Regions from separate parts of the Halomonas sp. M1 genome, predicted to be linked through region 1. Evidence: predicted binding sites of a transcription regulator. Region 1 holds the regulator's gene; the other holds the start of a gene.

Region 1 (7,485 bases):
CGGCGGGTAGGCCACCACGGGGAGTAGCGGTGTTTTTACGATGACCGGCCATGCGCCAAAGGCGACGCGGGTGGGCGTGCCGGTTAGGGTAGCCGCCAATGCTTTAATACTGGCCTGAAGCGGCTGTACGTACATGGCGTTAACACCTTCCACACAGGCCACATCGCCCAAGGCGTAAATGTTAGGTTCAGACGTGCGCAAGTAGCGGTCCACCTGTATACCGTTAGAGGCCACCGCTAGCCCAGCGGCGTTTGCTAGCGCGGTGCGTGGGGTAAGCCCTGTCGCCATTAACACCTTATCGGCTTGAAAAGACTCGCCGTTATCAAGCTGGATGTCTATTGCGTGGTCATTAACGGAGTCGGTTATTGCGGTAATGGCGTGGCCTAGGCGGAGTGTTATGCCCGCCGTTTCAAAGGCTGTGGCTAGCGCGCGGCCTAGCGGTTCGGGCAGTAGGCGCGCTAGCGGCGTGTTTTCGGGGGCCAATAGGCTGACGTGGTGGCCGCCAGCAATCAGGTCGTTAGCAAACTCGCAGCCCACCAGCCCGGCACCAATCACCGCGACCCGCGTGGGGCCTTGTGTTAGTGCGGTATGAAAACGGCGGTAATCATCTAAGTCGTTCACGTTGAAGCAGCGGCTGCTAAGGCTCTCAGACACGCTGAAGGGCGCGCGTGGGGCCGCGCCCGTCGCTAAAACTAAGTCATCATAGTAAAGCTCTCGGGCGTCACTCAACCGCACCTTTTGGTTATCCACATCCAGTTGGACAACCTGGGTATGGGTAACTAGCGTTGCGTTAAGCTCTTCTGCTATGTCGGCAGCGCTGCGCTGGGCCAGCTTTTCGGGGCCAATGCGTTTGGCAAAGCCGGTGGAAAGCAGCGGTTTACTGTATTCGTCGCCGCTGTCAGCACTCAACAGAGCGATGGTACGGGTATCGCCTTGGCGGCGCAGGGCGCGGGCAAGCCCAATACCTGCCATGCCGGTGCCAATAATCACCAGCGCTGCGTGGGTGGCGTCGGCGCGTTGTTCAATCGGTGGGGGCATGCAGTCACCAAAAGTCGGTGGAACAAAAGCCTGTCAGAGCACCATGTTACACTACCGCTCACTTTTTTGACTGCCTTGGAGAACCCGGTGACGGCCCCAATTTTCCGGCAAGCCCAGCCTTTTATGCATTGGCTACCCGTTAATGCGCTGCGCCCTGCGATGAGCGCACCCTGGCGGCAATGGGTGGCTTCTACCGATTCGTTAACGGCGCGGCTAACCGCGGCGGCAGGCGATAAACCGTTTCGGGTGCGCTTATTACGCCAGACAATTGGCTTGCCTCAGCGGGATGAGGCGCTGGCCTTGGGTATTGAGCCGCGCCGCTATGCGTGGCTGCGGGAAGTAGCGCTCTGTGTGGACGATACGCCTTGGGTGGTGGCCCGCTCGGTAGCGCCGCTGACCCAGCTGCAGGGGAAAGGGTTAGAGGGGCTCGGCGAACGCTCTTTGGGCAGCTGGCTGTTTCGCCAGCCTGATTTAGTGCGTGGCCCCCTTTACGCTACCAAGCATTGGCCCTGTTTTGCCCACCGGCTATGTGCGCCAAATGTGTCTGGCGTATGGGGGCGGCGCTCAGTTTTTCAGCACAGCGGGCTTTCGCTGCTGGTTCAAGAGTACTTTTTATCCACCATGGCGGATGATCTTGGCCTGCCTTCGCGCTAGGCTAACACTGCATCTTTATTCGTGAGGTAAGCATGGATCGTTCTCTGTTGCGGCCAACGGGGTGGGCTCGGGTGGCGGATTTTTTACAACTGATGCGCCTGGATAGGCCCATTGGTACCTGGCTTTTGATGTGGCCAACCCTATGGGCGCTGTGGATTGCGGCAGAGGGAGTACCTGGGCGAAATGTATTGCTGATCTTTATTGCCGGTGTTTATGTAATGCGCGCGGCGGGCTGTGTGGTAAACGATTATGCGGACCGCCACTTTGATGGCCATGTGAAACGCACCAAGCATCGGCCGCTTGCCACTGGGCGTATCAGCGAAACCGAAGCGCAGCTGCTGTTTGTTGGGCTAGTAGCGATTGCGTTTATTCTGGTGCTGCTTACCAACTGGTTTACGGTTTTACTCTCTATTGGGGGCTTGGTACTGGCGTTTATTTACCCCTTTATGAAGCGCTACACCCACTTTCCCCAAGTGGTGCTAGGAGCGGCTTTCTCTTGGGCGATACCGATGGCGTTTGGTGCCGTGCTGGGGAGCGTGCCCCTTGAAGCATGGCTGCTGTTTTTCGCCAACGTATTGTGGACCGTGGCCTACGATACCCAGTACGCCATGGTTGATCGCGACGATGACTTAAAAATCGGTATTAAATCAACGGCGGTGCTGTTCGGAGATGCTGATCGATTAATCATTGGCCTGCTACAGCTTGCTACGCTGGCGCTATTAACCTGGGTAGGGCTACGAGTAGCGTTAGGCGGTTTTTTCTGGCTAGGGCTAATAGCGATGGCAGCGACGTTTGTCCATCAGCAGCGGTTGATAGCGCACCGTGAGCGTGATGGCTGCTTCCGGGCGTTTTTGAATAATTACTGGTCGGGCCTGCTTATTTTTGCCGGTATTGCTCTGAGCTGGTGGCCAATCACTGGCTAAATACGCTGAGTGTCATAAAATTGTCACTAAGCCATGGTGTTATCGTCACAGATATTTCATTGAACTGTTTTTCTATGAGCTAGTTTCATTGCACACCGTGAGGCCCAGGAATGACCGCCAAGACCGTTTTGATTGTCGATGATGAGGCGCCGATTCGCGAAATGATCGCAGTGGCGCTGGAAATGGCTGACTATCACGTGCTTGAAGCGGATAACGCCCAAGATGCTCATGCGATGGTTGTCGACCATCAGCCTGATTTGCTGCTACTGGATTGGATGATGCCCGGCACCAGCGGTATTGAGCTTGCAAGGCGCCTAAAACGCGAAGAGTCTACCGCTGAAATACCCATTATTATGCTTACTGCTAAGGGCGAAGAGGATAATAAGATTCAAGGTCTTGAAGCGGGTGCCGACGATTACATCACTAAGCCATTTTCGCCCCGTGAGCTGGTCGCGCGCTTGAAAGCCGTGCTAAGGCGTACCACTCCCCGGGGTGTGGAAGACCCCATTGAGATTAATGGCCTAATGCTCGACCCGGTAAGCCATCGGGTAAGCGCCCATGGTGAACCGCTGGAAATGGGCCCCACCGAATACCGCCTGCTGCAGTTTTTTATGACCCACCAAGAGCGCGCCTATACCCGCAGCCAGCTGCTTGACCAGGTATGGGGTGGCAACGTCTACGTTGAAGAGCGCACTGTTGATGTACATATCCGTCGTTTACGTAAAGCCCTGGGCGAAGCCCACCAAAACCTTATCCAAACGGTGCGAGGCACGGGGTACCGCTTCTCCGCTCGGGTGTAAAACGTGCGTCTTTGGAGCCGTGAACTGTGGCGAGTTGCCTGGCTGGCGACCTTAGGGGTCTTGCTGGGCTGGGCGCTAGGCGCGCCTGGGTTAGGGTTGGCCGCAGGGCTTGCGGTGTGCTTGTTTTACCATTTGCGTCAACTGCTGGCGCTTTTTCAATGGCTAACGCTGCATCCCCAGGATGAACCGCCTTCGGCGCGGGGCATGTGGGGCGAGCTATTTGATCGGCTCTACCGTTACCAAAAGAGCCAGCGCATTACCCAAACCCGCTTGCGGGCTACCCTCGGGCGTATTCAAGAGTCATCGGAAGCCATGCGCGACAGCGTAGTCATGTTAGACCGCCACGGTGACCTTGAGTGGTGGAACAGTGCCGCCACTGAGATGCTGGGCCTACAAACCGCCCATGACCGCGGGCAGCATATTACGAATCTGCTGCGTGACCCGCGTTTCATCAGCTACTTCAATGCCAACCAGTATAGCGAACCGTTAACGCTAACCTCGCCAATTGATGAACGCCAAATTCTGCAGTATCAGATTACCCTCTATGGAGACGATGAACGTCTCGTCATGGCGCGGGATATTACCCGGCTGCATCGTCTTGAGCAGATGCGTCGTGACTTTGTCGCGAATGTCTCCCATGAGCTGCGCACACCGCTAACGGTGCTTTCCGGCTATTTGGAGACCTACAGCGACTTAAGCGACCAGCTGCCGCCACGCTTAGGCCGGGGAATTGGTCAGATGGAGGAACAAACCAAGCGCATGCAGAGCTTGGTGAATGACCTGCTACTGCTTTCGCGGTTGGAAATTGACCAAGGTGGAAAAGACCACCAACCACTGGCCGTTGGGCCGTTACTTGAGAGCATTCGCCAGGATGCCCTGGCGCTCTCCGGTCAGCAGAAAGGCGGTCAAGTGCCGAGTAGCCAGCTACATAGCATCCACGTAAGTGTTGAGAGCGAGGCCCAGCTAGTGGGCAGCGAGCAGGAAATCCGCAGCGCTATTTCTAATCTTGCTTTTAACGCGGTGCGCTACACCCCTGCAGGCAGCCAAATAACCCTGCGTTGGGCCAACCTGGAGAACGGTAGCGCTTACATCTCGGTGGAGGATAACGGCGAGGGGATCGATCCGGTGCATATCCCCCGGCTGACCGAACGCTTCTACCGAGTTGATAAAGGGCGCAGCACCGCCACTGGGGGCACAGGCCTGGGATTAGCCATTGTTAAGCATGTATTGCTGCGCCACGATGCTCAGCTACAGATAGTCTCCCGCCCTGGCGAAGGCGCGCAGTTTCGCTGCGTATTTCCTGCCACACGGGCCTTGGTGGCTAATACCGTCTTTTAAAAAAACCACGCTGCGTTTTCAAACTCTGCATTCAACCACTGAATGCAACGGCGGTGCTGGTCAAACAATTCCTGTCACAAAGAAGCACGCGTTCCCTAAAAAAAGACAACGCTTGTACAAGTGTGCCAGATTGTCTGTTAAGAATGGTCAAACTCTGCGCATGTGTCATTTTTAGCCACTTTTTCAGCTTTGACAGCGCTTTTAGAGTGGCTATAAATAATCGACTAATATTTATAGATATTTGTATTTAAATGGTTTTATATAATTTTTTGGCAGGATGGCACAAGCAGTGCAACTACCCAGACAAGGAAGATAACCGCTGGAACTGGCAAGCCTATATGGCACTCTTCCTTAAAATTAGCGGTATCACAGCGATCGAGGAGACGGAATATGATATCCAAGGAACTACTCAAGAAAGCTGGTATTTTAGGTGTATCTTTTGGCTTGATGGCTAGCCCACTAGCATTTGCTGACACCACCGACCATTCATCAATTGATCAAAACCAAGATATTACGACTGATGATGAGCCTCAGGATAGCCATGCACAAGGTACAGGTGCTGGAAACTATGACAGTGACGATCTGACTACCGACCACGGTACACAGGGTCCAGATGCCGTCGACGATCCTGAATCAACTGACATGCACGGTGATAATGACGACGAATACACCCCAGAAGAGATTAATGAAGAAAACCGTGCGTCGTAATTGATATTGTAGATAACATTAGTTTACAAGGTTGAAAATAACTCTTACGCTTAGGAGTGAGCACATAAGGGGCAAGGATGTCCCACTGCAAGGATGCTCACCGATTCAAGGAGTGAATCTAGCGACGAACAATACGTTAGTCAGGGTAAATTCCATGGTTGGAGTCCCGCAAAAGGATAGGAAGCTAACGTTAGGTATCGCCCATATTAAGAGTTATCAAGACCCCGCCCTGGCGGGGTCTCGTTTTTTGTGGACGGTCGAAAAGTGTGTTCATTCCACCGTGACCACACCACGGTAGTGGTGATCCCACATCAAAACAGCGCCTGCCACCGCACCAGGAATTAAGAATAAATTTGCCAGCGGAATCCAGGTAACAACGGTCACCAGCCCTCCGTAAGTTAGGCTTTGCCACCAGCGCCGTGAGAGTCGTTGGCGCATATCCCGAAACGTTATTTTATTGTTATCCATTGGGTAGTCTAAGTAGGTGATGGCCATTATCCAGGCAGAAAACAGTGCCCACAAAATAGGCGCCAGCAGGTTAAGCCCTGGAATCCAGCTAAACACCAACAGTGCTGCCGCGCGAGGCAGGATGTAGCCTAGTTTCACCAGCTCACGCCCCACTGCATCAATCGCCGTTTTCGCCAGCCCGCGGTCGTCTAACGGTTCGCGGCCAGTGGCTTGGCGCTCTACTTTGGCGGCTAAAAAACCGTAGAAAGGCGCGGCGATCAGGTGGGTGACTAACGTAAAGGTGAAAAACACGGCCAGTAGTAGGCTGACGAAAAAAAGAGGCCAAATTAACCAGGATAGCCACTCAAGCCAACTCGGCACCATTGCCATTGCGCTGTCTAGCCAGCCAGAAAAGCGGTTAACCACCAAGCGGAGCATGCTGGCATAAACCACAAGGTTTACCAGGAGGGGAAGGAAGACATAGCGCCGCAGGCCTTTTCGATACACCAGCCGAGTGCCTCGGCTTAGCGCGGTAAATGCATCCAATGTGCGAACTCCTTATCAATACGCCCAGGCAGCGCATCTGGGCGTATTGCAGGAGGTATTACAGGATAGGTCAAGACTTTTTAAGCACGTCCTGATCTAAGCTGTCGAGGTCGGTATGGCGAATATCCAGTCCCTTTACGAGATAAACCACATATTCCGCGAGGTTGTTGGCGTGGTCGCCTACGCGTTCCAGGGCACGCAGTACCCACATAATGCTGAGTACCGAGCTGATAGAGCGAGAGTCTTCCATCATAAAGGTCATCAGCGAGCGCATGGCGCTGCCATACTCGTCATCCACGAGTTCGTCTTCACGCACGACCTGCATGGCAAGTTCCGTATCAAAGCGGGCAAACGCGGTTAACGCATCGCGCAGCATTTTACGGACGTGTTCGCTGATATGGCGCACTTCTACCAAGCCACGAACACTGCCGTTGTTTTCACTTAATAGCATCGCGTTACGGGCAATCTTGCTGGCCTCATCGCCGATACGCTCAAGGTCTGAGGTGGCGCGAATAACCGCCAGCACTAAGCGCAAGTCAGAAGCCGCGGGCTGTCGGCGCGCTAGAACACGCGTGCACTCGTCATCTATTTGTAGCTGCAGGTCGTTTACTTGGCGGTCGTTATCGCGCACTTTTTCGGCGAGGTGGCTGTCGCCTTCAAGCAGTGCGAATACGGCGTCTTGCACCTGCTTTTCCACTAGGCCACCCATGGCCATTAGGTGGGTTTTTAGCTCCTCTAGCTCTTGATTAAACTGGCGAGAGATATGCTGGCTGTGGGTATCGCTGGTAATGTCCATTGCGCACTCCTGACGGGTCGTCTCTGGGGCCTAGGTCATGCGGCCGGTGATGTAGTTTTCAGTGCGTTGTAAACGCGGGTTGGTGAACACTTGGTCGGTTAAGCCGAATTCAACCAGCTCGCCGTGCTGCATAAACGCCGTGTAGTCAGAAACCCGGGCGGCCTGCTGCATATTGTGGGTAACCAGCACCAAGGTAAGCTGCGATTTAAGGTTGCGAATCAGCTCTTCCACCTTG
Region 2 (7,485 bases), 400 kb from region 1:
GCCAGCCTATCGGTAGCAGGGCAAGTAAACTGTACAGGCTTCCCCAAGCTAGGGCGCTACGTGTTATTGGGCTCACTATGTTCTCCCTGGGCATCCGTGCAAATAGCCTAAGTGTGAGAAAAAGCTGGGATTTCGCAAGTTAAAAAGCGTGTGCATTTACCAAGCTGCTACGCTTACACAGTGCTAAGTCCCTTATGAGCAGGCGCTGACGCCTATCAAGCAGAAGGAGAGTGCTACATGGCTAATGCGAAAGCGAAAAAACATAAAGCAAAGCAGCAAGCATCCAAAACACGTAAACCGCAAGCGGAAAAGAAAACGCTGCAAGCCCTGACCCCTGATACAGGCGCGGCGCTGTTTGAGGATGCTCGCTCACGGCTGGAGGCGGTATTTGAAGCGCTGGATATTCACCCGGATGCTCAGGCACGGTTGATGCAGCCGAGCCTGTCGCTTCAGGTGAGTGTGCCAATACGCATGGATGACGGAAGCCTAAAGGCCTTCCCCGCTTGGCGGGTTCAGTACGATACCAGCTTAGGGCCTGCCAAAGGTGGTGTGCGTTTCCATACGGACGTTAATCAGCATGAGGTCACCACGCTAAGTTTCTGGATGGCGGTGAAGTGCGCGGTGGTTAGCTTACCTTATGGCGGCGGGAAAGGTGGTGTACAGGTAGATGCCAAGGCCCTCTCCTCCCTTGAGCGAGAGCGGTTGGCTCGGGGCTATATTCGTGCCATTGCCGATATTATGGGGCCAGACCGAGATATTCCCGCCCCGGATGTAAATACCGATGCTACGGTAATGGGCTGGATGATTGATGAGTACGAACATATCGTGCGTGCCCAAGCGCCTGCCGCTATTACCGGTAAGCCGCTGTCTCTAGGGGGGTCTCCGGGTCGGGTAGCGGCCACTGGGCGCGGCGCGCTAAAAGTACTGGATTTGTGGGCCGAGCGCGAAGAGCGCAAGCCAGAAGAGACCACCGTTGCCGTACAGGGTTTTGGTAATGCTGCTTATCATTTTGCCCGACTAGCCAGTGAGCGGGGTTATAAAATTGTGGCGCTATCGGACTCAAGCGGCGCCATTTACAGCGCGGACGGGCTTGATGTTGACGCTGCGAAGCAGGACAAAGACAAGCACGGTTCGTTATCCAAGAGTAAGCAGGGCAAATCACTGACGAGCGATAAACTGCTGTCGCTTGAGGTGGATGTGCTGGCGTTAGCGGCACTAGAGAACCAAATTCACTGCGACAACGTTGACGATGTGCAGGCGGGGGCGATTCTTGAAATTGCTAACGGGCCGTTAACTAGCGATGCCGATGATGCATTAGCCAAACGCGAAATACCTGTGCTACCTGATGTCTTGGCTAATACTGGCGGCGTCATTGTTAGCTATTTTGAGTGGCTGCAGAACCGCGCAGGCGAAAAATGGCTAGAAGAAGACGTCAATCAGCGCCTAGATAACCTGCTGGGAGTGCAGGCAGAAAGCGTGTTGGCGCGGGCGGAGAAAGAGAAAGTCACCTATCGCCAAGCCGCCTACCGCCAGGGAATAGAACGCATCGCTGAAGCCATCATGGCGCGAGGAAATTGCCAGAATTACCGTTAACTAAAGTCAGTACAAAAAGAGTAGCGGGCCCAATGGGGCTCGCTAAGTGTTCGCAGTGTGGTGCCATTAATCGCGATCAATCGCGCTGGGTTGTCACACTGGTGTCATGCAGATGTCGCAATCTTGCTGCCCAAGTAGCCACCCGGTATTTCTCTGATGATTTACCGGTTTTTTTCTGTGGCTCATTAAAAACTATAGGGACAACCGTCTTTAAATGGGACAGCAAATATATGACCGCACAAGAAGCGCAGTGGCTGAATAACATTATCGCGGCAGAGGCGCTGCAGGTGCTTTTTCAGCCAATCGTAGATGCCAATCAACAGGCAATTTATGGCTATGAGGCGCTCATCCGTGGTCCCAAAACATCGCCGCTGCACTCGCCCCTACGCCTGTTTGATGTCGCCACCCAAGCCGGGTTGCTCGTTGAGCTGGATATACTCTGTCGTCGCTTGGCGATTCATCGTTTTGCCGAACTTGAATTGCCCGGGTTGCTGTTTCTCAACGTGATGCCGTTGACGATTGTCGAGCGGGACTTCCGTGAAGGGTTAACGCTTGGCTTTATCCAGGAGGTGGGGCTTCCCGCCGAACGGGTGGTGATTGAGCTCACTGAACACGTGCCCATTCACGATTACGACCTAATGCGTCAAGCGGTCGCCCACTACCGTGATATGGGGTTTCAGGTGGCATTAGACGATCTGGGCGCAGGTCACTCTAGCCTGCGCCATTGGTCGGAGTTGCGGCCTGATTTCGTTAAGCTAGACCGCCACTTCATTTCTGGCATTGACCAAGAGCCTGCCAAGCGTGAGTTCCTTCGTTCGATTCTAGATGTGGCGCGCAGCTTGGATTGCCAGTTAATAGCTGAGGGAATCGAAACCGCCGCCGAACACCTCTGCTTGTGGGAATTGGATCGCGGCTTGGCACTGCTACAAGGGTTTTATTTTGCCCGGCCTAGCCCCGATCCGCCGATGCAGCTCCATATGCTGCTACCTGCGGCCACCCAGTTAAAAAGTACGGCGGGTCGTACCGCGCACTCTATTTTGCGTCCGGTTAACCCCGTCGGGCCCAGCTGTGTGGTGCCGGAGCTTGCCGAGCGATTTCGCGAGCACCCCAACCTACGCTGTGTCGCCGTGGTTAAAGAGGGTATTCCCGTCGCCGTGGTGCGTCGCAATGCGTTCTTAACGCTGTTTACTAACCCCTACAGCCATGCTTTGTATGCTAAGCGCTGCGTGCTGGATGTGGGCGACGCCAAAATGTTAGTGGCCCCTGCAGAACTGTCACTGGAAGCGCTGAGCCAACAGCTTACCGACAGCCAAGATATTGAGCTTGAAGACTTTGTGATCGTGGATAACAACGGCCACTATCTTGGTATGGGTACTATTGTTGATCTACTACGCGAGATTACCGCCATCCAAGTGCGTCAAGCCCGCCATGCAAACCCGCTGACGGGGTTGCCGGGCAATATTCTTATCAACGAAACCTTGGTCGCGTATCTGGATAAGAGCGAAGGGTTCGCAGCCGCCTACGTCGATTTAGATAATTTCAAAGCGTTTAACGATGCTTATGGCTACGCCCGCGGTGATCACGTGATTATTTCGCTGTCGCGCTTGCTGCAGGGTCAGGTGGAGAGTGCCGGTGGGTTTATCGGCCATATTGGCGGTGACGATTTTATGATGCTGCTGCCACTTGAGCACTGGGAGGGCGTTTGCCAGCAAATTCTGCGCTCCTTTGAAGTCATGGCACCGGGTTTTTATGAAGAGGATGATCGGCAGCAGGGCGGTATCACTATTGAAAGCCGCCAAGGTGCCACGGCGTTCTTTCCCTTTGTTAGTGTATCGATTGCGGTTAAACCCATTGCCGAGCCTAGCACCTGCAAGGCACTGGATATTGCCGCCCAACTTTCCGAGCTAAAACATCAGGCGAAAAAAATAGTCGGAAATAGTCTCTTTATAGATCGACGGAACTGACGCGTGCTGCCTTAGCTAAGGGGTGTCACTTTGCTGTCATTGAGACGTCACTAGGTTGTCACGGGAGTGACCCGCTGCTGTCATGCAGGCTTGGCAGGATAGCGTCATCTTTGAACAGCTACTTAGGTGATGCATGCACGCTCCCACGCTTTCTAACTCGCTTTCCCGCACATTGATTAGCGCTGCTGTTGCAAGCGCATTTGCGCTGGCAGCGGTTAACGCCTCCGCCGACCTCTCCTCGCGCTACGTAGACAACGATGGCGATATGGTTGCCGATGCACCGACTGACGAGTCTCAGTGGGTCGACCCGGACACCTTGGTCTTTGCCTATACGCCGGTTGAAGACCCTGCTGTTTATGCGGATGTATGGTCTGGTTTTCTGGATCATCTAAGCGAAGCAACCGGTAAACGTGTGCAGTTCTTCCCCGTGCAGTCGAATGCTGCCCAGCAAGAGGCGCTGCGTGCAGGCCGCTTGCATGTCGCGGGTTTCAACACCGGCGGTGTGCCGGTTGCTGTTAACTGTGGTGGCTTTCGCCCCTTCGCCATTATGGCGAGTGAAGATGGTAGCTACGGCTACGAGATGGAAATTATTACCTATCCCGGTAGCGGTATTGAGTCCGTTGAAGACCTTGAAGGTCGCCAATTGGCGTTTACCTCAGAAACCTCTAACTCTGGTTTCCGTGCACCCTCTGCGCTGCTGCGCTCTGAGTATGGGTTAGAAGCCGATAACGATTACAAGACCGCGTTCTCCGGCTCTCACGATAACTCTGTGCTAGGTGTAGTGAATAAAGATTACGATGCTGCCGCCATTGCTAACTCGGTGGCTACTCGGATGATCTCTCGCGGTGTGGTAAGCGAAGGCGATTACGAGATTATCTATACTTCCGAAACCTTCCCCACCACGGCTTATGGCGTTGCCCACAATCTAAAGCCTGAGCTTGCCCAGCAAATTCAAGATGCGTTCTTCAGCTACGACTGGGAAGGCACCGCCCTTGAGGCTGAGTTTGCCAATTCCGGTGAAGCACAGTTTATCCCGATCACCTATGCAGAGCATTGGTCTGTGATCCGCACCATTGCTGAAGCCAACGGTGTGACTTACGACTGCGATTAACCCTTTGGCAGCTGTGCAACCCCATCGGCCAGAAGGGCAACCTTCTGGCCGAACCGTTATGAAGATGAGGTAAACCCATGTTGACACTTACCGGCGTTGGCAAACGTTACCCCACTGGGGATCGTGCGCTTACTGATATCGAACTAGCGCTTCCCAAAGGTCAGGTCATGGCGCTGATTGGGCCGTCTGGGGCGGGTAAAAGCACCCTGATTCGCTGTGTTAATCGCTTGGTGGAGCCCACCCAAGGCAGCATTCGGTTGGAAGATATCGAGCTGACGAAGCTATCAGGCAATCGTCTGCGCCACGCGCGTCGCTCCATGGGGATGATCTTCCAGGAATACGCCTTGGTGGATCGCTTAACCGTGATGGAGAACGTGCTCTCCGGTCAGCTAGGCTATGTTGGATTCTGGCGTAGCTTTTTGCGTCGTTACCCTCAGGAAGCCGTGACCGAGGCGTTTCGGCTACTTGAACGGGTGGGCCTTCCCCATGCCATCGACAAGCGCGCCGATGCGCTCTCTGGCGGCCAGCGCCAGCGGGTTGGCATAGCCCGTGCGCTGTTACAAAGCCCCAAACTACTGCTGGTCGATGAGCCCACCGCGAGCCTTGACCCGAAAACCTCCCGGCAAATCATGCGACTGATTCGTGAGCTGTGCGCCGAGCGTGAGCTGGCTGCGATTATCAACATTCACGATGTGGCGCTGGCGAAGCAGTTTGCCGACCGTATTGTGGGGTTGCGGGCAGGTGAAATCGTCTTTGATGGCAAGCCCAGTGAGCTAACCAGCGAGATTCTTACCACGATATACGGTGAAGAGGATTGGGATACGTCGCCTGAGCCTGTTGAGAGTGACGATGTTGAAGAGAAGGAAAATGCGTTCACTCGCCAACCCTATGCTGCCCACACGCAGCGGCCGTTGGCCAGTGTTGCCAGCGGAGGCGCGCTATGAGCGGTGTTGATACGCTGGCGCGTCAACAGGCGGCACGCCAAGGTCATTGGCGGCGGCTACCGCTGATTGATAATCCGCGTATGCGCTGGGGGTTGGTGCTGGGCGGCGTCGTGTATTTGGTGCTCGCATTAGCGTCTGTTGAAGTCAATTGGGCGCGTGTGGCGGAAGGTTCTGGGCGCGCACTGAATTTTCTCGGAGCGTTTTTGCAGCCCGACTTTGTTAGTCGCCAAAACGACATTATGGCGGGTCTGCTGGAAAGCCTCACCATGACGTTAACCTCTACGGTGATTGGCGTGTTGCTGGCGATTCCCGTGGGGTTGGGGGCGGCGCGCAATATCTCGCCCTTACCCATCTACGCGGTATGCCGCGCCATTATTGCGGTCTCGCGCACCTTCCAGGAAATTATCATCGCGATTCTATTTGTGGTGATGTTCGGCTTTGGGCCGTTTGCCGGGATGCTGACCTTGGCGTTTGCCACCATTGGCTTTATGGCCAAGCTGCTGGCAGAAGATATTGAAGACCTCGACTGGCGGCAGGTAGAAGCCGTGCGCGCCACCGGGGCGAGCTGGTGGCAAACCATGAACCATGCCATTCAACCCCAGGTGATGCCGCGCTTAATTGGCTTGTCGATGTACCGGCTGGATATCAACTTCCGTGAGTCATCGGTGATTGGCATTGTCGGGGCGGGCGGCATTGGCGCGACTCTCAACACCTCACTCAGCCGTTATGAGTACGGTACCTCCGCCGCCATCTTGTTAATTATCATCGCGATTGTACTGATGAGCGAGTACGCCTCCAGCTACGTTCGTCGCTGGACGCAATAACCCCACGCCGCTTGTCGTTAAGAGGAAACGTTATGCCAGTTTCAACAACACCCCAGGGCGCGCCGCTGTGGCAGCGGCGCACTACTCGCGCCCAGTGGCTTCAGTACGCCGCCTGGCTTGTCGGCATCAGCCTGTTTCTACTGTGCTGGAAAGTGATTTCTGATAACACCATGTGGGTGTTTGTCGAAGATGCGGGCCGCCAAGGCAGCGACTTGATCAGCCGAATGATGCCGCCGCGTTGGGAGTATGCCAGCGTGCTATGGAAGCCCATGTGGGATACGCTGAACATCGCTACGTTAGGCACCGTGCTGGGCATTGCCATGGCGTTTCCTGTGGCATTTTTAGCCGCACGCAACACCACGCCGCACCCGCTGGTACGCAGCCTAGCGCTCACCGTTATCGTCTCATCGCGCTCTATTAACTCGCTGATTTGGGCCATGCTGCTGGTCACCATTCTTGGCCCCGGTGTGCTGGCGGGAATCATCGCCATCGCGCTGCGCTCAATTGGTTTTGTCGGCAAGTTGCTCTATGAGGCCATTGAAGAGATTCACCCCACCCCCGTTGAGGCAATTAGCGCCACCGGCGCCAGCCGTCTACAGGTGATGAACTACGGTGTGCTGCCCCAGGTTATGCCTGCTTTCGCGGGTATCAGCGTGTATCGCTGGGACATTAATATTCGTGAGTCTACCGTGCTAGGTCTGGTTGGCGCTGGCGGTATCGGCTTGCAGCTTAACGCGTCGATTAACAGCCTCGCCTGGAACCAGGTTAGCGTTATCTTTGTGATGATTTTTGCCACGGTATTGGTCTCAGAGTGGATCTCTGCCCGTGTACGCCACGCTATTATCTAGCCAGACAGCCAGGGTAAGGAGCGATCATGCGCTTTCCAAATGCCACTATCACGACCATCGATATTATGCGCCACGGCGAGCCAGTCGGCGGGCGCATGCTGCGTGGTAGTACCGACCATCCGCTGAGTAAAGCCGGTTGGCAGCAAATGAGTGATGCCGTGATGCGACAAAGTGTGGGTGGGCGGCTGCCTTATGATGCCG

Evidence for each region. The regulator PhoB, encoded in region 1, activates phosphate uptake and scavenging genes when phosphate is short. The targets are predictions, from matches to a motif close to TGTCATANNNNTGTCANA.
Region 2: the regulator PhoB is predicted to act here: its motif matches at 3,581-3,598, upstream of phnD (phosphate/phosphite/phosphonate ABC transporter substrate-binding protein).

Annotation. Positions count from the first base shown of each region.
Region 1 is NZ_CP121119.1:2,380,209-2,387,693, reverse strand. Features, by position in the region: gene P8S54_RS10965 (FAD-dependent oxidoreductase) at 1-1,038, opposite strand, end outside; gene P8S54_RS10960 (chorismate lyase) at 1,126-1,692, shown strand; gene ubiA (4-hydroxybenzoate octaprenyltransferase) at 1,725-2,615, shown strand; gene phoB (phosphate regulon transcriptional regulator PhoB) at 2,726-3,415, shown strand; gene phoR (phosphate regulon sensor histidine kinase PhoR) at 3,419-4,753, shown strand; gene P8S54_RS10940 (hypothetical protein) at 5,144-5,461, shown strand; gene cysZ (sulfate transporter CysZ) at 5,732-6,454, opposite strand; gene phoU (phosphate signaling complex protein PhoU) at 6,525-7,250, opposite strand; gene pstB (phosphate ABC transporter ATP-binding protein PstB) at 7,281-7,485, opposite strand, start outside.
Region 2 is NZ_CP121119.1:2,779,338-2,786,822, forward strand. Features, by position in the region: gene P8S54_RS12845 (ferredoxin reductase family protein) at 1-76, opposite strand, end outside; gene P8S54_RS12850 (Glu/Leu/Phe/Val dehydrogenase) at 238-1,593, shown strand; gene P8S54_RS12855 (bifunctional diguanylate cyclase/phosphodiesterase) at 1,824-3,557, shown strand; gene phnD (phosphate/phosphite/phosphonate ABC transporter substrate-binding protein) at 3,691-4,668, shown strand; gene phnC (phosphonate ABC transporter ATP-binding protein) at 4,746-5,612, shown strand; gene phnE (phosphonate ABC transporter, permease protein PhnE) at 5,609-6,436, shown strand; gene phnE (phosphonate ABC transporter, permease protein PhnE) at 6,469-7,284, shown strand; gene P8S54_RS12880 (histidine phosphatase family protein) at 7,311-7,485, shown strand, end outside.